Sorangium aterium: one gene and its partner. The protein of the gene in region 1 interacts with the protein of each later gene in a pairwise test. Links are inferred from orthologs where the notes say so. Each region holds a gene or a part of one and is shown on either strand. Other genes may lie near its edges. The genes, in order: secA and secG.

Region 1 (10,642 bases):
TCGTCAGGTTCTGGTCGATCGGCGGCAGCTCTTCGAAGCCGCCCCGGTGCGCGGGCATGGCCTGCTGGAGCTGCCTGTTTTCCAGGAATTGCTCCCAGTCCACCTCCTTGACCCGCTTCTCCGTCTCGCGCGCCGCGATGTCGGTGTCTCGGTCGAACCGCTCGCCGTTCTCGAGCCGCTGCTCCGTGGGCAGGTCGGCGTTCCTCCCCCGCTGATCCGCCTTGTCGCCGTCCCGCGCCTTCGGGTCGGTCATGTCGTCCGCGAGGACAGGGTTGCCGTCCAGCTCCTTCCTGATCTCGTCGACCAGCTCGAGCCGTGAGAGCTGCAGCAGCCGGATGGCCTGCACCAGCTGCGGGGTCATCACAAGCTGCTGCGACAGCTTGAACTGGAGCTTCATCTCCATGCCCATGAGGAGCTCCTTCTCTCAGTTCGCCGCCAGCGCCACCCGCCGAACGGGGGCCGGGGCATTGCGCGAGGTTCGTGCCATCGAGTGTCTCATTGGTGGCCTCACCCCCAACGTAGCATCGAACGGGGCAGCGGCCCGGGTCTTGCTTTCACGTCTGCACCAAAAAATAGCGCAGGGCTTGCATCCTACACCGCTGAACATGGTTTCAGCCTTCGCCGCGGTAGATTTTTCGCCCCGCGCGGAGCTCTGCCCGCAGCCAGTTCGGATTGGCCCCCATCTGCCGATCGTTGCACTATCGGCCGCCGATCGGGAGGCTTGAAATCCCGAAAGGTTGGGCGAAGGCGCGATGGGAAAGCCGAAGGTGCGCGGACCTACGCGCGGGCACGGGATGGAGGGCGTGCGCGGCGGGGCGTCGTCGCCGGATGTCGAGAAGGAGCGGATCCTGTCTCGCTCGCCCCTCGCGTCGCTGGCCTCGCCGAGCCGGCGTGCGCTGTTCGAGCTCGGCAGGGTCGAGCGGCTCACGCGCAGGCAGTGCGTTTGCCAGCAGGATGCGCCGCCGAGGCACCTGTTCCTGATCGGGGCGGGTCGCGTGAAGGTCGAGCGCGTCGCCGACGGTCGGGTGGTTCCGCTCGGGCACCGCGGGCCCGGCGACCTCGTCGGCGAGGGCGCCCTCGCGGGCGCGACGGTCTCCTCCGAGAGCGCGACGGTGCTCGACGAGGGGGACGCGCTCGTGGTGCCGCTCGCCGGTCTCGAGCGGCAGCTCGCGTCCGACGCGGCGCTCCGCGGCGCGCTCGCCGCGGCGCTCGTGGCGCGCAAGCTCGAGACCGAGGCGCGCCTCGGCTCGCTGCTCCTCTGCACGGTCGAAGCGCGCCTGATCGAGTTCCTCCGCGCCGCTGCGCGGCGCTGGGGGCAGCCCCACACCGCTGGACAGCTGGTGTCGGCGCCGTTCACGCACGCGGACATCGCGCTGCTGATCGGGTCCACCCGCGAGACGGTCACCCTGCTGCTGGGCAAGCTGAAGCGCGCCGGCCTGATCGCGTTCGACCGGCGGCGGATCGTCATCCGGGATGGCGAGCACCTCGAGGCGCACGCCGCGACGGCCTGAGCGTCCGCCCGGAGGGGCCGCTGCGCGGCCTGCGCTGGAGCCGGTACACCGCGGCGCCGTTCGGCTCGATGAAGGTGCGCCGCTCTGCGGGGCGGCCTCCCGCGCCTTCCACGCCCGCCGCAGCGCCAGGCGCGCTCGGGCGGCTCCCCTCCAGCTCGCCGATCTCGCCCTGGACCAGACGGAGGCGAGGAAAGATCCCGGACTGCGTGGATTCCCGGGCGCGGAGGTCGACGAAGATCGTGCTGAGCAGCCGACCGAAGGCGTACGGCTTGAGCAGGACCTCGCTGACGTCGTCCGTGCCGTCGCACGAGGCCGGCTCGTCGGCACAGAAGATAACCCGCCGGGGCATCGTGCCCTCGCGCCGCAGGCGGCCCAGGATCTCCCGGGCGCCTTTCGTTCCGGGGGCGAGATCGATCAGCGCGACGTCGTAGACGCGCTCGCGGGAGAGGGAGATCGCTTCCTCCAAGGTCGCGGCCGGGCTGACGAGCGCGCCGCGGTTGCAGAGGAGGAGCGCCGTGGCCCTCCGGAGGACATGGTCCTGATCGAGGAGGAGAACGTTCGGTTGGTACGTCATCGGGTATCCCTGCGGCTTGCAGTCGAATTGCCCCGCATCGACGAGGACGGCGACGAGCGCGCCCCCTCCGTCGTTCAGCGGCAGCATCCGCGTCCGCGGACGGTCCCCCCTTCGCAACGCACGTGCCGAGGGGGAGGCGCCGCCGCCGCCCGGGCCTCGTTTCCCCTGTTCTCGGCGGCAACCCGGTCGTTCGAGCGTCGCTGCCGGTGAGGCTGCCCCGCCGACCCCGGGGCCGCCGCTGTGCCCATTTCGCGCTCCCTCCGCAGCGCCTCTCCGCCCCGACGAAGAGCGCCCCCCCACCCTGTCGGCTTGCCCACCGCGTCCTTGGCCGTCGGTGGGCGGTTCGTGCGCACGGGCCAGCCCAGGTTTGCGGCCCCTCCAGGGCGGCGCGGTCCGCCGATCCGCCGGTTGCTCCAGGCTCGACGTACCGCGGGCCACATGTCCGGACCGCTCGCGCTGCCCCGACCTGACGCGTTCGGCGCAACGCAGCAAACTGATTTTCCCGCTTGATGAGGCTGGCGTGGGGTGCCACAAGCGTCCGCGCGCACGAGTGGCGGAATTGGTATACGCACCGGTTTTAGGTTCCGGCGCCGCTAGGCTTGGGGGTTCGAGTCCCCCCTCGTGCACCACGGCTTGGCGCCTGGAGGACTCGACCAGCTCGCGGCGTGACGCGCCGCCCCGGGGCGCCTCCGCCGGGTAGCCCGGGACGGTCGTGGTCCGCTGGGCGCGCGGCGCGGGGACGAGCGTTCGTCGTCGGGCCGCGCGCGGATTTGAGGACGAACGCGTGATGGGGCCCGGGCCGCGGAGCCTCGGACGGCCTCCGGCGGCCTCCAGCGGATCGCCTCGGCGGCGTCGTCGACCGCGCGCGCGGTCCCGGAATTGCGCGACGCCCGCGGCGCGACTACGTTCGCGTTCCTCGGCCGGACCCTCTCCTCCCACCTGACCGCCGCGGAGCCAAGGCACGTAAAGATGTTCACTTGGGCGATGAAGAAGATTTTCGGCACCTCGCACGAGCGTGCCATCCGCCGCATGCGACCCCGGGTCGAGGTGATCAGCAGGATGGAGCCGGAGCTGCAGAAGCTCTCGGACGCCCAGCTCCGGGCAAAGACGGCGGAGTTCAAGGAGAAGCTCGCCAACGGGGCGACGCTGGACGACATCCTGGTCCCGGCGTTCGCGGTCTGCCGCGAGGCGTCGAGGCGCGCGCTCAAGATGCGCCATTACGACGTGCAGCTCATCGGCGGCATGGTGCTCCACAACGGCTGCATCGCCGAGATGCGCACCGGCGAGGGCAAGACGCTGGTCGCGACGCTCCCCTGCTATCTGAACGCCCTCGAGGGCAAGGGCGTCCACGTCGTCACGGTGAACGATTACCTGGCGCGGCGCGACGCCGAGTGGATGGGCAAGCTGTACGGCTTCCTCGGCCTGTCGACGGGCGTGGTCGTCAACCAGCAGGGCGACGCCGAGAAGCGCGACGCGTACCGCTGTGACATCACGTACGGCCAGAACAACGAGTTCGGCTTCGACTACCTGCGCGACAACATGAAGTTCTCGGCGCTCGAGTACGCGCAGCGCCCGCTGCACTATGCGATCGTCGACGAGGTCGACTCCATCCTCATCGACGAGGCGCGGACTCCGCTCATCATCAGCGGGCAGGGGGAGCGCTCGAGCGACAAGTACCGCACGATCAACGAGGTGATCCCGCAGCTCCGGAACGAGGAGCATTACGCCGTCGACGAGAAGGCGCACTCGGTGACGCTGACCGACGAGGGCGTGGAGACGGCAGAGCGGCTGCTCGCCTCGCTCCAGGTGCTCAAGGGCACGAACCTCTATGATCCGGTGAACCTCGAGACGCTACACATCCTGAACCAGTGCTTGCGCGCGCACACGCTCTACAAGCGCGACGTCAACTACATGGTACGCGACGGCAAGGTGCTCATCATCGATGAGTTCACCGGCCGCGTCCTGGCGGGGCGCCGGTGGTCGGACGGCCTGCATCAGGCCGTCGAGGCGAAGGAGAACGTCCGGATCCAGGAGGAGAGCCGGACGATGGCGACGATCACCTTCCAGAACCTCTTCCGGCTGTACAAGAAGCTCTCCGGGATGACCGGCACCGCGGACACGGAAGCGGCGGAGTTCCACAGCACGTACAAGCTCGACTGCGTCATCATCCCCACGAACAAGCCGGTGGTCCGCGTCGACTACGAGGATCTCGTCTACAAGACCGAGAAGGAGAAGTTCACGGCGGTCATCAACGAGATCCTCGAGAAGCACGAGCTCGGCCAGCCGATCCTGGTGGGCACGACGAGCGTCGAGAAGAGCACCGCGATCAGCCGGATCCTGACGAAGCGGGGCGTGAAGCACAACGTGCTGAACGCGAAGCACCACGAGAACGAGGCCTACGTGGTCGCGCAGGCGGGCCGCAAAGGGGCCATCACGGTCTCGACCAACATGGCGGGTCGCGGGACGGACATCATCCTGGGCGGCAACGCGGAGATGCTCGCCAAGCTCAAGTTCAAGGAGCAGAACCGCCAGCCCGAGGCGGAGCCCGAGGCGTTCGAGGCTCTGGTCGAGGAGATCAAGAAGGAGTGCACCGCGGAGGGCGACGAGATCCGCGAGATCGGCGGGCTGTACATCCTGGGCACCGAGCGGCACGAGTCGCGCCGCATCGACAACCAGCTGCGCGGCCGCGCCGGCCGCCAGGGCGACCCCGGGACGTCGAAGTTCTACCTGTCCCTCGAGGACGACCTCATGCGCATCTTCGCCGGGGATCGGGTGAAGAACCTGATGGAGCGCATGGGCATGCCCGACGACGAGCCCATCGAGCACCCGTGGGTGACGAAGAGCGTCGAGAACGCGCAGAAGAAGGTCGAGGAGCGCAACTTCGACATCCGCAAGAACCTGCTCGAGTACGACGACGTGATGAGCGCGCAGCGCAAGACGATCTACGACATGCGCCAGTCGCTGCTCGTCGGCCGTTACTCTCCCGAGATCATCGACGAGGAGGGGAAGCCGACGGGCGAGAAGCGGACGATCAAGCCGCTCGCGTCCATCGTGGAGCTGGTCCGGCCGGACGTCGGCTACCTGCTCGGCATGTTCGCGAACGACCCGGTGATGCCGCTCGACGCGGACGGCAACCGGCGCGAGATCGTGCGAAAGGACTTCGAGAAGACGGAGCGGTTCGTCGAGCTCGAGAACATGCAGCGCGAGATCTACACGCGCTGGGGCGTGAAGCTCGAGCTCGAGTCGCGCGCCGACAAGGTCCTCGAGATCTACGACGAGTGCTCGGAGCTCATGCCCCTGGCGCTCACCGAGCAGCGCGAGCGGCTGCTCGATCTGATGGACCGGATCATCGGCGCGATGGTCGAGGAGTCGTGCCCGGCCCGCAAGCCGCCGGAGGACTGGGACTGGGGCGGCATCTTCCAGGGCTTTCGCGAGCACTTCGGCGTCGAGCTGCCGGACGACATCGCGCACATCGGCGACCAGGAGACGCTGGCGCGGGAGCTCTACGACCGCGCCGAGAAGGCGTACGAGAAGCGCGAGGAGGAGATCGGCGTCGAGCTGTCGCTGCGCATCTTCCGCCACCTCTACCTGGAGGAGCTCGACAAGGCCTGGGTCGACCACCTGACCGACATGGACCACCTCCGCGACGGCATCGGTCTGCGCGGCTACGGGCAAAAGGACCCGAAGCAGGAGTACAAGAAGGAGGGCTACAACATGTTCGTCAACATGGTGGCCCGCGTCTCCTCGAACGTGGTCACGAAGCTCTTCAGCGTGAACGTCAGGCGCGCCGAGCAGGAAGAGGCGCAGATCGAGGCTGCGGATCGCGAGCGGCACGCTGCGGCGCTGCTCGACGCCGTCGCGCAGCACGACGAGTCCCTCCCGATCGGCGCGAACCCTGCCCCGGCGCTCCCGCAGCCTGCCGTCATGCAGGAGCAGGAGTGCCCCTGCGGCAGCGGCCAGCCGTTCAACAAGTGCCATGGTGTCGAGGACGAGGCGACGGCCTGAGCCGGCGCTTCCTGCCCGCTCCGCCTGATAGCTAGAACGAGGCAGCGAGGGCCCCTGCCAGGCCCTTGCTCCTCGGCATCTCACCCCCGCATGAACACCGCCTGAGGACCGATCCATCGGTTCCCGGAGGCAGCATCATGAAGGTGTTCATCGATTCAGGGGATATCGCGGAAATCAGGGAAGCGCAGTCGATGGGGGTCATCGACGGCGTCACGACCAACCCGTCGCTCCTCGCCAAGGCCGGCAAGCCGACGAAGCGGGCGATCGCCGAGATCTGCGAGGTGGTCGACGGCCCCATCTCGGCCGAGGTGGTGGCGGTCGAGAAGGACGCGATCCTCCGCGAGGGTCGCGAGCTCGCGAAGATTCACCGGAACGTGGTGGTCAAGGTGCCGCTCATCGACGAGGGGCTCAAGGCCGTCCGCATCTTCGCTTCCGAGGGCATCAAGACGAACGTGACCCTCTGCTTCTCGGCCGCCCAGGCGCTGCTCGCGGCCAAGGCTGGGGCCACGTTCGTGTCGCCGTTCGTCGGGCGCGTCGACGACGCCGCGGGAGACGGGATGGATCTCGTCCTGCAGGTCGTGACCATCTTCAGGAACTACGGCCTCTCGACGCAGGTGCTCACCGCGAGCGTACGGCACCCCGTCCACTTCGTGCAGGCCGCCATGATCGGCTCGCACGCCGCGACGATGCCGCTCAAGGTCATCAAGCAGCTGATCAAGCACCCGCTCACCGACGTCGGGCTCGCGCAGTTCTTGGCAGATGCGAAGAAGATCCCCGAGCTGGTATAGCGATCCCGTGGCCGAGAAGCGCAAGGAGAGCTCGGGGACGAAGCGCCGCGGGAGCCGCCCGGCGGCCCCCGCGGTCGTGTCCGTCACGACGCAGGGAGGGCCCTTCAAGGGGGTGTCGACAGCGGTCGTGCGCCGGCGGGCGAGCAAGATGCTCGCCCACCTCGCGTTGGAGGGCGTGGAGCTCTCCGTCGCCCTGGTGAACGATGAGGCCATCCACGAGCTCAACCGCAGCTACCGGCGCAAGGACAAGCCGACCGACGTCCTCGCCTTCCCGCTGCTCGACCAGAACGGAGCCAACTCGCGCAGGCGCGGCCGGCGAGGTCCCGTGGATCCGTCGGTGTGGCGCGGTCTTCTCGGCGACGTGATCGTCTCGATCGACACGGCCGCGCGGCAGGCCGCCGAGCGAGATCGCCCGCTGCTCGACGAGATCACGATGCTGCTCGGGCACGGCCTGCTCCACCTGCTCGGCTATGACCACAAGACCGACGCAGAAGAGCGGGAAATGACGGATTTGACCCGTGAGCTCGAGGTCGCGGCGGCGTCTCGAAGCAACAGCACCACTGTAATCAAACCACATCGCAGCACCGCGACGCCAAACGCGACGCCAAAGAAGACGGGGGCGCGATGAGTTATCGCTTGCGATGCGAAACCTCGCTTGTTAAACGGACGCCCCCTTTCGACTTGGAGGAGACATGCCCGGTTCGAACAAGCTGACCAAGGCGCAGATGATCGTCGGTCTTGCCGAGGCCACCCACCTCGACAAGAAGTCCGTGGCCAGCGTGCTCGATGCGCTCGGCGAGCTGGTGAAGAAAGAGCTCGGTCCGGAGGGGCCGGGCGAGGTCACGGTTCCGGGCCTCGTGAAGATCAAGGCGAAGGAGATCCCGGCCACGCAGGACCGGGAAGGCGTCAATCCGTTCACGAAGCAGCCGATGACCATCAAGGGCAAGCCGGCGAGCCGCAAGCTCCGCGCGGCGCCCGTCAAGGCGCTCAAGGACGGCTGAGCGGCGCGTCCGTGGCCGCAGCTTGCGTCGCCGCATCGGGCGGCGCGAGCTCCGGGGGCCCCGCAGGCGGTCGCGCCCCCGAGCTGACGCCCCGGGCTCGTTGCGGGGCCTTCGCTGTGGAGCGTCGCGCCCGGAGCGCACAGCCGATGCTCGCGAGGGCGAGCAGCGTCGCCATCGGGGCGTCGCCCAGCCGGGTGTAGAGCGTCAGCGGCGTGTCCCTGATCGAGGGGGTCGCAAAGGTCACCCCCGGCGCTGCGCTCTCGTCGCGGCTGCGCACCACGCCTCGGGCGTCGATCCACGACACGACGCCGAGGTTCACGGCGCGCACGAGATCCCGGCGCAGCTCGATGGCACGCATGACCGCGAGCCTCGCGTGCAGCTCGGGCTCGGCGCTCCCGGTGAACCAGGCGTCGTTCGTGATGTTGACGAGGAGGCTCGGGGCGAGCGTCCCGGTGATCCGCCGCCCCACCCCGGTGAGCGTGTCCTCGTAACAGTTGAGCACCCCGATCCGGAGCGCGGGCCCGTGCTCTCGGGGCAACGTGAGGGCGCGCGGCTCTGCGCCCGGGATGAGCCCGCCGCTTTTCTGGAAGATGCGCCGCAGCCAGGGCAGGTAAGCGCCGCCCGGGACCGTCTCGCCGAACCAGAGCAGCTGCAGCTTGTCCTGCGTCGGCTGCATGCTCCCATCAGGGAGCACGAGGGTCGCGGAGTTGTAGCTGTTCCGTTCCTCGACGCCGTCGGCGGCCTTCACGGGCGGCGCCTGGGTGATGAGCCCCGCGAGGATGGGGCCGCGGATGTCGGGCCCCAGGATCGCTCGACCGCCGCGCGGCGCCTGCCGGGCGCTGTGCGAGAGGGGGTAAGGATACGCCGCCTCGGGCCAGAGGGTGAGCTCTGCGCCGCCGGCCTCGGCCTCCCGGGTGAGCTCGTGCAGGGTCCGCAGGATCCGCGGGTGGTTCTTCGCTTGCCAGCGCTCATGCGGCCCGACCGCCTGGTTGACGAGCGCGACCCGCGCCGTCGGCAGGCCGGCGCTGGCGCGCTCGACCGCGGCCATCCGCAGCGCACCGTGGACCGCGAGCAACCCGAACAGCGCGACGCTCGAGAGCGCCGGGTAGAGGATCGCTCGGGGCAACCGAAGGCGGACGGGCCGCGATTCCTGAGCGAGCGCGCTCTCGAGCGGCCGCCCGCCCGGCGCTCTCCCCGAGGCGGCCAGACCGGCGCGGGTGAGCAAGGCCGCCCCGACGGCGAACAGCACGGAGACGCCCCGCTCGCCGATGAGGTCGGCGAGCTGCACGAGCGCCGGCCAGGGGCTCATGAGACCGGCAGGAGTCCAGCCGAAGACGGTCGGGATGGCCACGGCGGCGAACACGCCGGTCGCAAACGCGAGCTCGAGGGGAGCGCGCAGCCGCCGGATGAGCGCGCTCGTGATGCCGCCGCAGACCGCCCAGACCAGCGACTGAGCGGCCGCGAGCAGCACCAGCGCGAGGTACGAGGCGGCCGCGCCGAGAGGTGTGAACCGCTGGATGACCTCTGGCACGAAGCGCAGGCCCACGATGCCCGCCGCCGTTCCCCACACAGCGCCGCGCCCGAAGGCGCGCCAGACCGTCGGGGCGTCGTGGACGGCGGCCGCCAGCAGGGCGAGGCCAACGATGACGGCGGGGACCAGATCCGTGGGCGGCGCCGTGAGGGCGAACGTCGCGCCGCCAGCGAGCGAAAGGAACAGCGGGGCGCGGCCACGGAGCGCGCGCATGATCGAGGCCTGGGGCACGATGCGGCGTTATACCGCGTGGAGACGGTCCGGACCGCGACCGCGACGACGGCCTGGCCGAGCGCAGGACGGACGCGCACCGCACGGTCAGGGCGGACAGGAGGCTATGACGAGCCGCTCACCAGTAGATGCTGAGCCCGCCGCGGAAGAGCCCGCCGCCCGATGTGTTGGTCGTGCGGCCGGTGTCTGGATCCGTGAACTCGGGAACGAGCCCACCGTCCGTACGGCTGCGCACGAAGCCGAGCGCATCGACGTTCAAGGCGATGCGAGGGGAAAGCCGGAACTCGAGGCCGATGCCGCCGTGCGCACCGAAATAGTCGTACTCCGTATTCGGAACGAACTCGGTGCTGCCAGCCGCGGCCTCGCTCGAGGAGCGATCGACCTCGGCGTGCGCGATGTTCAGGCCGCCCATGAAGTAGAACTGGGTGCGGCTGCGCGGGTTGACGAACAGCATCCCGCTCAGCGAGAGCGGCACCTCGGTCCGCTGGTCGCCGTTGTAGTCCGTGCCCGCGAGGAAGTCGGCGCCTGCATCGATCGCAAACGCCGGGACGGGCCGGTAGCGCAGGCTGATCCCGACGCCTCCCATGCCAGCGTCCTCCGCGCCGCCGTGCTCGCGCCCCAGCATGACGCCCTCCATGCGGAGGTTGATCCCCCAGTGGCGCCGCCAGCGCCGCTTCACCGGCGGAGGCGGCGCCGGGGGCGCCACGCGGCGCACGATCACGCGCGGCGGAGGGGCCGCCCCAGGCGTCACGACGATCACCTGAGGAGGCGGGCCCGACGGCGAGGTCTCGTAGACGACGACCGGCGGGGCGGGACGGGCTCCTCTGGCCGGCGGGGGCGGCGGCGCCTCGGCAGGCGCGGCCTCGGCAGGAGCGGCGGGCGGAGGTTCTGCGGCGGGATCGCGAGGCGGCTCCACTTCCTCGCAGAACCACGCGCCGGGAGGACAGTTGCTGTCCTCCTGCGCGAACGCGCTCATCGGCGCGGTCATCGCCACCGCAACA
Region 2 (9,904 bases), on another replicon or contig:
GAAGGCGGGCTCGTACACCGGCGTCGCGAGCAAGGAGAAGCTCCTCCGGGAGCTCGGCGTCTGATCCGCGGCCGCGCGTGACGCCGGCGCGACAGCGCCCGAGCGCGCCAGCGCTCCCCTTCCCACAGACCGAAACCACCCCAAATACCGACCGAAAGCCCTCCCGGCGAGGCGCCGCTCCGGCCAGCCGGCCGCGGCCCCGCCGCCGCCGGCGCTCCACGTCGCCGGCGCCCCGCGGCTGAGGCTTTGCTTGACCGTCGCGCGCGAGGTGACTACGACTCGCGCCGGCCACTTTCCCAGGAGTTCGCGATGGCGACGAAGATCGCAATTAACGGTTTTGGGCGCATCGGACGCTGCATTGTCCGCGCGCTTTACGAGCGCGGCGTGAAGGATATCGAGCTGGTCGCCATCAACGACCTGACGGATCCGGCGACGCTCGCCCACCTCTTCCAGTACGACTCGATCCACCGCGAGTTCAAGGCGGCGAAGGTCGGTCACGGCGACAAGCACATCAGCATCGGCGATCGGAAGATCGAGGTCCTCGCGCTGAAGGATCCGGCCGAGCTGCCGTGGAAGAGCCTCGGCGTCGACATCGTCCTCGAGTGCACCGGCCTCTTCACGGACAAGGCGAAGGCCGCCGGCCACATCAACGCGGGCGCCAAGCGCGTCATCATCAGCGCGCCGGCCAAGGGCCACGACCTCACGGTCGTGATGGGCGTGAACGACGAGCTCTACGACGCGCAGAAGCACACGGTCATCTCGTGCGGCTCCTGCACGACGAACTGCCTCGCCCCCATCGCCAAGGTGATGCTCGACAACTTCGGCATCGTCCGCGGCCTGATGACGACGGTCCACTCGTACACGAACGACCAGCACCTGCTCGACATCCCGCACCGCAAGGGCGACCTGCGCCGCGCGCGCGCCGCCGCCGTCAACATGATCCCCTCGAGCACCGGCGCCGCGAAGGCGCTGTCCGAGGTCATCCCGGCGCTCAAGGGCAAGTTCGACGGGCTCGCGATCCGCGTCCCCACGGTCGACGTCTCGCTCGTGGACCTCACCCTCGAGACCGAGAAGCCGATCACGAAGGAGAGCATCCACGCCGCGATGAAGCAGGCCGCCGAGCAGGGGCCGATGAAGGACGTCCTCAACTACACCGATCGGGAGCTCGTCTCGGGCGACTTCATCGGCTCGCCCGCGTCGAGCACCTTCGACTCGACCATGACGTCGGTCCTCGGCGATCGCTTCGCGAAGATCTTCTCGTGGTACGACAACGAGTGGGGCTTCTCGAACCGCATGATCGACCTCGCGCAGCTCGTGGCGAGGAAGGGCGTCTAGCGCCGTGAAGCTCACCGGAATCCGCTCCGTCGAAGACCTCGCCGCCGCCGGGGGCGCTGCTGGCCTCAGCGGCAAGCGCGTCTTCATCCGCGTCGACTTCAACGTCCCGCTCGACAAGAAGACGGGCAAGATCACGGACGACTCGCGCATCCGCGAGGCGATCCCGACGATCAAGCTCGTCATGGAGGCGGGCGCGAAGGTGATCCTCGCGTCGCACCTCGGCCGCCCGAAGCCGGGCAAGACCGAGGGGCTCTCGCTGGAGCCGTGCGGGGGGCGGCTCAGTGAGCTCACGGGCTACGAGGTCCACCTGCCGGACGACTGTGTCGGCGACTCGCCCAAGAAGGTCATCTACGACCTCCGGGCGGGCCAGATCTGCCTCCTCGAGAACCTCCGCTTCCACGAGGAGGAGGAGAAGGACGACGAGGGCTTCGCGCGCCAGCTCGCCGAGCTCTGCGACGTCTACGTCGACGACGCCTTCGGCGCCGTGCACCGCGCCCACGCGTCGGTGCACGCGCTGCCGCGCCTCATGCGCGAGCGCGCCGCCGGCCTCCTCCTCCAGAAGGAGCTCAAGGCGCTGACCCGGCTCGTCGATCGCCCGGAGAAGCCTTACGTCGCCGTCCTCGGCGGCGCCAAGGTCTCCGACAAGATCGACGTCGTCGAGGCGCTCCTCAACGTGGTCGACACCCTGTGCATCGGCGGCGCGATGGCGAACACCTTCCTCGCCGCGCAGGGCAAGAACCTGCAGAAGAGCCGGATCGAGGAGGACAAGCTCCCGCTGGCGCGCACGATCATGAGCAAGGCGCGCGATCGGGGCATCCAGCTCCTCCTGCCCGTCGATGCCGTCGTCGCCTCGAGCATCGACGCGACGCAGGGCGAGCCCGCGTCCGTCGACGCGATCCCCGAGGGCACGATGGCGCTCGACATCGGCCCCCGGTCGATCGAGCAGTTCGGCCAGGCGATCGAGAGGGCGAAGACGGTGTTCTGGAACGGCCCGATGGGCCTCTTCGAGACGCCCGCCTTCTCCAAGGGCACGTTCGACGTCGCGCGCATCATGAGCGGCGCCTCCGGCTTCACGGTGGTCGGCGGCGGCGACAGCGCGGCGGCGGTCAAGCAGGCCGGCGAGCACATCGCCAAGGGCTTCGATCACATCTCGACCGGCGGCGGCGCTTCGCTCGAGCTCATCGAGGGCAAGCGTCTCCCGGGCGTCGAGGCGCTCCGGTCGGCCGAGGTGAGCGAGTGAAGCCCGTGAACGATGGGGGCACGCCCGGGGAGGCGGGAGCCGCCTCGCGGGCGGCCTCGCGTCGTCCGCTCATCGCCGGCAACTGGAAGATGAACGCCGGGGGCCAGGACGCATGTCCTCTCTCGGCGGCCGTCGCCAAGGCGACGCGTGAGCTCACCCGGGCCGAGGTGGTGGTCGCTCCGCCGTTCACGGCGATCGCCGCCGTGGCCCACGAGCTCGCGGAGGCGAAGAGCGAGGTCGGCATCGCCGCGCAGAACATGAGCGCGGAGGTCTCCGGGGCGTTCACCGGCGAGATCTCCTCGGGCATGCTCAAGGACGCGGGCGCGACCTGGGTGATCCTCGGGCACAGCGAGCGGCGGCAGCTCTTCGCCGAGACCGACGAGTCGGTCGCCCGGAAGGTCGCCTCGGCGATGGCCGCCGAGCTGCGCCCCATCGTCTGCGTCGGCGAGACGCTCGAGCAGCGCGAGGCGGGTGACACGCTCGCCGTGGTCGAACGGCAGGTCCGCGCCGTCCTCGACGAGCTCGCGAAGCAGCCCGGCTTCGGCGTCATCGCCTACGAGCCGGTCTGGGCGATCGGGACGGGCAAGGTCGCGCGCGCCGAGGACGCTCAGGAGGTGCACGCGTTCATCCGCGGCCTGCTCGCGAAGGCCTCGGAGGACCTCGCGGGCGTCACGCGCATCCTCTACGGCGGCAGCGTCAAGGCCGACAACGCCGAGGCGCTGCTCGCCCAGGACGACATCGACGGCGCGCTGGTCGGAGGGGCTTCGCTCGACGCCGCTGGCTTCGCCAAGATCGTCGAGGCCGCTCACCGACTGGCGGAGCGCGCGGAACAGGGGTAGATCGCAGGCCGCTCCCGTCTCGCCGCGGGAGCGCCGGCCTGTCCTGCCGCCCACTTGCCCCCCTGGGCCCCTCGCGCGGGCCAGACTCACCCAGCTGAAAGACGCCGATGCTTCACACGCTCCTCAACATCGTGCACGTGTTCGTCTGTCTGTTCCTCATCCTCGTCGTGCTCCTCCAGCAGGGCCGCGGGGGCGGGATGGGCTCGGCCATGGGCGGCGCGACGGCGCAGGTGTTCGGCGGCCGCGGCGCAGGCAACTTCATGACCCGCCTCACGGCCGTCTGCGCTGCCGTCTTCATGGCGACGAGCGTGTCGCTCGCCTACCTCTCGTCGGCAGGCGACCGCGAGCTGCGCGAGTTCGAGAAGTCCCAGGAAAAGTAGGCTCGCGTGCTGGGGCCCGCCCCCGCGCCGGGGAGGGAAGCGGGCAGGGCGCTCGACGTGGGGTCGTCCGTGGAGGCGGCGTCGGCCGCCTCCGTCCCTTTCGCGCGCGACCTTGCCCTCGTCGCCCTCGCCAAGGCGGTCGTCTCCGCCCTGGTCCTCGCGCTCGGCTTCCGGGCGGTGAGCGACGACGACTTCGCGCGCGTGGTCCTCGCGCAGGCGTGGGCCCACGCGCCCCGGCTCGACCCGACGGGGACGAGCTGGCTGCCTGTCCCTTTCTGGCTCAACGGCGCGCTCTTCCGGGTCTTCGCGCCGACCCTCGAGGTCGCCCGCGCCATCGCCTTCGCCCTCGGCCTCGCTTCGGCCGCGCTCGTCCACCTCTCCGCCCGCTGGATCACGGGCGACCGCCGCGCCGCGCTCGCCGGCGCCCTGCTCGCCGGCGCCTTTCCCTGGAGCGCTTGCCTCGGCGTGGCGACGGTCCCCGAGCTGCCGACCGCCGCCCTGTCGCTGTTCGCGGTGGCGTCGCTCGTCACGCCGCCGGCCGGGCCTGCGCCCCCGGCCGGACGCGCCCTCCTCGGCGCGTTCGCGCTCGTGCTCGCGACGCTCTCCCGCTACGAGCCCTGGTCCGTCGCCGTCGCCTTCGCGGCGATGGCGCTGCTCGCCGCCGCCCGCCTCGGCCAGGGCCGCGGCGCGCAGGCGAAGCTCGCGCTCGCCGCGCTCATCGCGCTCGCCGGGCCCGCCGCGTGGATCGCGTGGAACCGCGCCGCCCACGGCGACGCGCTGCATTTCCTCGCCCGCGTCGCCTCCTACCGCAGCGCGATCGGCCCGGGCGGCGACGGCGCCCTGCTGCGGCTCTTCGCGTACCCTGCCGCGATGGTCCGCGAGGAGCCGGAGCTCTTCGTGTGGCCCATCGCCATCGCCCTCGTCGCCTGGCGCGCCCGCCGCGGCGCTGCGCCGGGGGCAGCGCGCCCGCTCCCGCCGCTCCTTCGCGCGGCCCGTCCGTACGCGCTCCCCGGCGCGGTCGCCGCCTTCCAGATCGCGGCGCTCTCGCTCGCCCTCGTGCGCGACGGCGCGCCCACCCACCACCCCGAGCGAGCGACCCTCCTCGCGCTGCTCTTGCTCGCGCTCGCCGTCGGGGATCTCTCGGCGCGCGCGTTCCGGGGCGCCTCGGCCGGCGCGCGGCGCGCCCTCGGCGGCGCGCTGCTGGTGGTGCTCGCCCTCGGCGCCTTCTTCCGGCCGCACCTGCGCCGCGAGCACTTCAATCCGCGGAGGGACGAGGTCGCCATCGGCCGCGTCGCCGCGGAGCTCACGCCTCCTTCCGCGCCCCTCCTCCTCGAGGTCGTCGACTATGGCCACCTCGCGGCGCTCGCCGCCCTGGGGCGTCCCGAGGGGGTTCACCCCGATCGCTCGATCGATCCCCGTGATCCGCCTGTCCGCTCGAGCTTCGAGGACCCGGCCTCGCTCGCGCGCCGCGCCGCCGGCCTGGGCGCCGCCTACCTCATCGGGCGCGTCAGGCCGCCCGTCATCGATTTCGCCGGCCCGCCGCTCGCGACGCGCGGCGCCTGGGGGATCTGGCCGGTGCCTCCGGCAGGCGGCGCGCTGGGGGCCCTGCCGGAGGGTGGCCCCAGCGGCCCCGCGGACAGGGCGCCATGAGCGAGCCTGCAAAGCCCTTCTTCGCGCACCCGTCTGCGTGCATCGACGAGCCCTGCGACATCGGCGAGGGGACGAAGGTGTGGCACTTCTGCCATATCTCGGCGGGGGCGCGGATCGGCCGCGCCTGCGTCCTCGGCCAGAACGTCTTCGTCGCGGGCACCGCCGTCATCGGCGATGGCGTCCGGATCCAGAACAACGTGTCTCTTTATGACGGCACGCTGGTCGAGGACGACGTGTTCCTCGGCCCGTCCGCGGTGCTCACCAACGTCGTCAACCCGCGTGCCCCGATCGACCGCCGCGCGTTCCTCGACACGACGCGCATCCGTCGCGGCGCCACCGTGGGCGCCAATGCCACCATCGTCTGCGGCGTCACGATAGGGCGCCATGCGTTCGTCGGCGCCGGCGCGGTCGTCACGCGCGACGTGCCCGACTATGCGCTCGTCACCGGCGTGCCGGCCCGGCGCACCGGCTGGATGAGCCGCCACGGTCACAAGCTCGTCGCCGCGCGCGACGGCCTCCTGCGCTGCCCCGAGAGCGGCTATCGCTACGAGCGCCGCGGCGACATCGTCCGCTGTCTCGACCTCGACGAGGACGCGCCGCTCGCCCGGCCCCGCGCCGCGGCCACGCGCCATTACCGCGATCCCCTCTCCGCGGAGGACACCGACGGATGACCGCCCCTGTTCCCTTCTTCGATCGAGCCCGCGGAGATCTCGCCCTGCAGGACGAGCTCTCCGCCGTGTTCCAGTCCGTCCTCCGGAGCGGCCACTACATCCTCGGTCCGGAGGTCGAGGCCTTCGAGTCGGAGTGCGCCGCGTACCTCGGCGTCCGGCACGCGATCGGCGTCTCTTCCGGCACCGACGCGCTGCTCGTCGCGCTGATGGCGCTCGGCGTCGGCGCGGGCGACGAGGTCGTGTGCCCCGCATACACGTTCTTCGCGACCGCGGGCGCCATCCACCGCTCCGGCGCCACGCCGGTCTTCGCGGACGTGCTCCCTGGCTCGTTGAACATCGACCCCGCCTCGACGGCGCGCGCCCTGACGGAGCGCACCCGGGCGATCCTCGCCGTCCACCTCTTCGGCGACTGCGCGCCCATGGATGAGCTCCTCGCGATCGCGGGCGGCCGTGGCCTGCCGGTCATCGAGGACGCGGCCCAGGCGTTCGGCGCCGAGCGCGGCGGCCGCCGCGCGGGGGCGCTCGGGCTCATGGGGTGCTTCTCGTTCTTCCCGACCAAGAACCTCGGCGGTTTCGGCGATGGCGGGCTCGCGACCACCGACGACGACAAGCTCGCGGAGCGCGTCCGGACGCTCAGGGCGCAGGGCGCTCGGAGGAAGCACCATCACACCCGTATCGGCGGCAACTTCCGGCTCGACGCGCTCCAGGCGGCGCTCCTCCGCCGCAAGCTCCCGCGGCTCGGCGCGCTCCTCGAGCGGCGGCGCGAGCACGCCGCGCGGTATGCCGCGCTGCTCGGCGGGCGAGATCTGCCGCTGACGCTGCCGGACGCCGGCGCTGCGGGGCATACGTTCAATCAGTATGTCATTCGCCTGAAGGATGCCTCTCTGCGCGATCCGCTGCGGAGCTCGCTTGCGGAGCAGGGCATCGGCACCGAGATTTATTATCCCGCGCCGCTCCACCTCCAGCCTTGCTTCGCGCAGCTTGGCCCGCCGGAGGGCTCCCTTCCGGTCGCGGAGGCGGCGGCGCGCGACACGCTCGCGCTCCCCATCTTTCCCGAGCTCACAGGCGACGAAGTCACCCGCGTGGCGGCCGCCATCGCTTCATTTTTCGGTTGAACCAGACGCTTCGGCGCAGCGGCGTCAAGGCGCCGCGTCGGTGACCCTCCGCGCGCCGGGCCGCGCTGGGCGCTGGCGGTGGACGGCGGCGCGGGCAAACCGGGAATCTCGCTGGGGCGGTCCTGCCCACGGGGAAGGGCCGCGCGACCCTGCCTGTGCTAGACGTGCGCGCCATGAGCGTCGAGGTTGGCATCGTCGGACTGCCCAACGTGGGCAAGAGCACCCTGTTCAACGCGCTGACGGCCGCCAAGGCCGAGGCGCAGAATTACCCCTTCTGCACGATCGAGCCCAACGTCGGCGCCGTCCCTGTCCCTGACGACCGGCTCACGACGCTCGCGAAGTTCATCAAGACCGAGAAGATCATCCCCGCCATGGTGCAGGTGGTCGACATCGCCGGGCTCGTGCGCGGCGCGAGCACGGGCGAGGGGCTCGGGAACAAATTCCTGAGTCATATCCGTGAGGTAGATGCCATCCTCCACGTGGTCCGCTGCTTCACGCTCGCGGACGTCGTGCACGTCGACGGCGGGGTCGACCCGCTCCGCGACATCGACACGATCGAGACGGAGCTGATGCTGGCCGACCTCGGCTCCCTCGAGGGGATGCTGGAGCGCACGCGGAAGCAGGCCAAGGGCGACAAGGAGCTCCTCCCGAAGATCGCGCTCATGGAGAAGTGCCTCGAGGCGCTCCAGGCCGGAAAGCCCGTCCGCGGGCTCTCCTTCGACGACGAGCAGCGGAAGGTCGTGAAGACGTTCGGCCTCATCACGGCGAAGAAGGTCCTCTACGTGGCGAACGTCGACGAGTCCGACGTCTCCGGCACGGGCCCGCTCGCGACGAAGGTGCGCGAGCGCGCCGCCTCCGAGGGCAGCGGCGTCGTGCCGGTCTGCAGCAAGCTCGAGGCGGAGCTGAACGAGCTCGCGCCCGACGAGCGCAAGGAGATGCTCGAGAGCCTCGGCATGAAGGAGCCGGCGCTCTCGACGCTCGCGCGCGAGGCCTACCGGCTGCTCGGCCTCCAGAGCTACTACACGGCCGGTCCCAAGGAGATCCGCGCCTGGACGATCCCGATCGGGTGTACGGCGCCGCAGGCCGCGGGGGTCATCCACAGCGATTTCGAGAAGGGCTTCATCCGGGCGGAGGTCTACAGGGTGGACGACCTCGTCGAGCACAGGACCGAGGCCGCCATCCGCGCCGCCGGCAAGCTGCGCGTCGAGGGCAAGACGTACGTCTTCCAGGACGCCGACGTCGCGCACTTCCTCTTCAACGTCTGACCGTCCGCCCCACGAGCGCGCCCGCTGCCGTCGGGCTCCGCGAGCGCGCTCGGTGCGCCCCTGCTGCGCGGGCGGCGCGGCACCGCCGTTGCTCCTCCGGCGTTCGCGCAGGCGCGGTGTGCCGGCCACGACCGCCGGCCCTCCGCGGACTCGCGCTTCTCGGACGGAGGCAGGACGGTGCCCAGGGCGAGCGTCGGCGCGTGGCGTGTGCTGGTTCTCCTTGCCTCGTCGGGGAGCGCCGTAGCGGGCTGCGTCGCGGCTCCCACCGACGTCCCGCCCGAGGAGGCGGGCGCCCCGGATCCGGGCGTCGGCGCGGAGCGGGCGCCTGTTCCGCCCGCTCCGTGCGATCTGCCGCGCGGGTTCTCGGAGGGCGCGCCGCCCCGCTTTCCTGCGGCGCCCGCGCCGGCCATCGGCCACAGCCTCTCCGCGGAGCCCGGCGACGACGTCTTCGGCCGTTTCCTGCGATCCACCGTCGTCTTCTGCGGGCCCGACGAAGAGCCCTATTTCCTCCACTACCGCTTTTACCTCACTGGCCCGTTCTCGGGCCGCTGGCTGCGCCCGCCGCTGGCCCAGCCGCTCTGACCGCGCCTCGCTGCCCAGCCCGCCTGGCGGCCGTCGCCGTTCGTCGGCGTTCGTCCCCGTCCTGTGGCCGATGGCCGCGGCGCCCCGTCCGGTTTTTTGACCCCCTGGATCCGCTCGGCTACCTCCTTCGCCCTTCACGAGACGAAAGGACGATCATTTGGGCGCACTCAAAGGATCCATCTCATTCTCGAAGTTCTATGTCCGCGGCGAGCTCACCGAGGGGTTCCGCGACAGGTTCGTCGAGCGAATCCAGCTCCGCGCGTTCCGGCCGCTCACGGTCGAGGAGGACGCGGAGCAGCGCGCCGGGTGGTGCTCCATCGAGAATCCGCTCGACTGCGAGCTCGATCACGGCAAGATCTTCTTCAACTCGTACATCAACCTCGGCCTCAGGACCGATCGCTGGCAGGTGCCCTCGGCGCTCTTCAAGGCGCATTTCGCCGAGGCGGAGCGGGAGCACCTCGCCAAGCGCGGGCGCGAAAAGCTCGGGCGGCGCGAGAAGGAGGAGCTCCGGGCCGTCGTGTCGAGGAAGCTCCGCGCGCAGCTCATGCCGGTGATGAAGGTCGTGGATCTGTCCTGGAACCTGGAGGCCGGCGTCGTCCGGTTCTGGAACCAGTCGCCGCGCGCGCACGAGGGGCTCTCGGAGCTCTTCGAGGAGACCTTCGAGCTCGATCTCGTGCCGGAGAGCCCGTACACGGCCGCCCGTGAGCTCGGCTTGACGGCCGAGCAGCTGGCCGCGTTCGAGCTGCTCAAGCCCACGGTCTTCCACGCTGAATCGACCCTTGGAGGTGCGCTGTGAGCCTCGCTGAGCTGATCGAGCAGCGCCGGTT

The links.
Region 2: the proteins of secA (region 1) and secG interact in binary tests that used the Escherichia coli proteins (3 or more experiments, as listed by UniProt). The link is inferred for Sorangium aterium from one-to-one orthologs.

The regions. Positions count from the first base shown.
Region 1 is NZ_JAQNDK010000002.1:1,346,231-1,356,872, reverse strand. Bases 2,755-6,290 are described here. They hold secA (preprotein translocase subunit SecA), read left to right. Parts: upstream 2,755-3,069; coding sequence 3,070-6,090; downstream 6,091-6,290. Other genes in these bases: fsa (fructose-6-phosphate aldolase), read left to right, coding at 6,228-6,290. Outside these bases: rpoN (RNA polymerase factor sigma-54), read right to left, coding at 1-409; POL72_RS20105 (Crp/Fnr family transcriptional regulator), read left to right, coding at 753-1,511; POL72_RS20100 (DNA-binding transcriptional response regulator), read right to left, coding at 1,465-2,172; more of fsa, read left to right, coding at 6,291-6,878; rRNA maturation RNase YbeY, read left to right, coding at 6,850-7,506; POL72_RS20075 (HU family DNA-binding protein), read left to right, coding at 7,571-7,879; lnt (apolipoprotein N-acyltransferase), read right to left, coding at 7,866-9,623; POL72_RS20065 (outer membrane beta-barrel protein), read right to left, coding at 9,760-10,642. UniProt on the Escherichia coli protein: Required for protein export, interacts with the SecYEG preprotein conducting channel.
Region 2 is NZ_JAQNDK010000005.1:1,333,807-1,343,710, forward strand. Bases 2,360-5,157 are described here. They hold secG (preprotein translocase subunit SecG), read left to right. Parts: upstream 2,360-3,521; coding sequence 3,522-3,794; downstream 3,795-5,157. Other genes in these bases: POL72_RS43295 (phosphoglycerate kinase), read left to right, coding at 2,360-2,575; tpiA (triose-phosphate isomerase), read left to right, coding at 2,572-3,414; POL72_RS43310 (hypothetical protein), read left to right, coding at 3,801-5,157. Outside these bases: trxA (thioredoxin), read left to right, coding at 1-64; gap (type I glyceraldehyde-3-phosphate dehydrogenase), read left to right, coding at 310-1,335; more of POL72_RS43295, read left to right, coding at 1,340-2,359; more of POL72_RS43310, read left to right, coding at 5,158-5,444; POL72_RS43315 (acyltransferase), read left to right, coding at 5,441-6,115; POL72_RS43320 (DegT/DnrJ/EryC1/StrS family aminotransferase), read left to right, coding at 6,112-7,230; redox-regulated ATPase YchF, read left to right, coding at 7,404-8,495; POL72_RS43330 (hypothetical protein), read left to right, coding at 8,673-9,077; POL72_RS43335 (hypothetical protein), read left to right, coding at 9,235-9,873; POL72_RS43340 (hypothetical protein), read left to right, coding at 9,870-9,904. UniProt on the Escherichia coli protein: Subunit of the protein translocation channel SecYEG. Overexpression of some hybrid proteins has been thought to jam the protein secretion apparatus resulting in cell death; while this may be true it also results in FtsH-mediated degradation of SecY.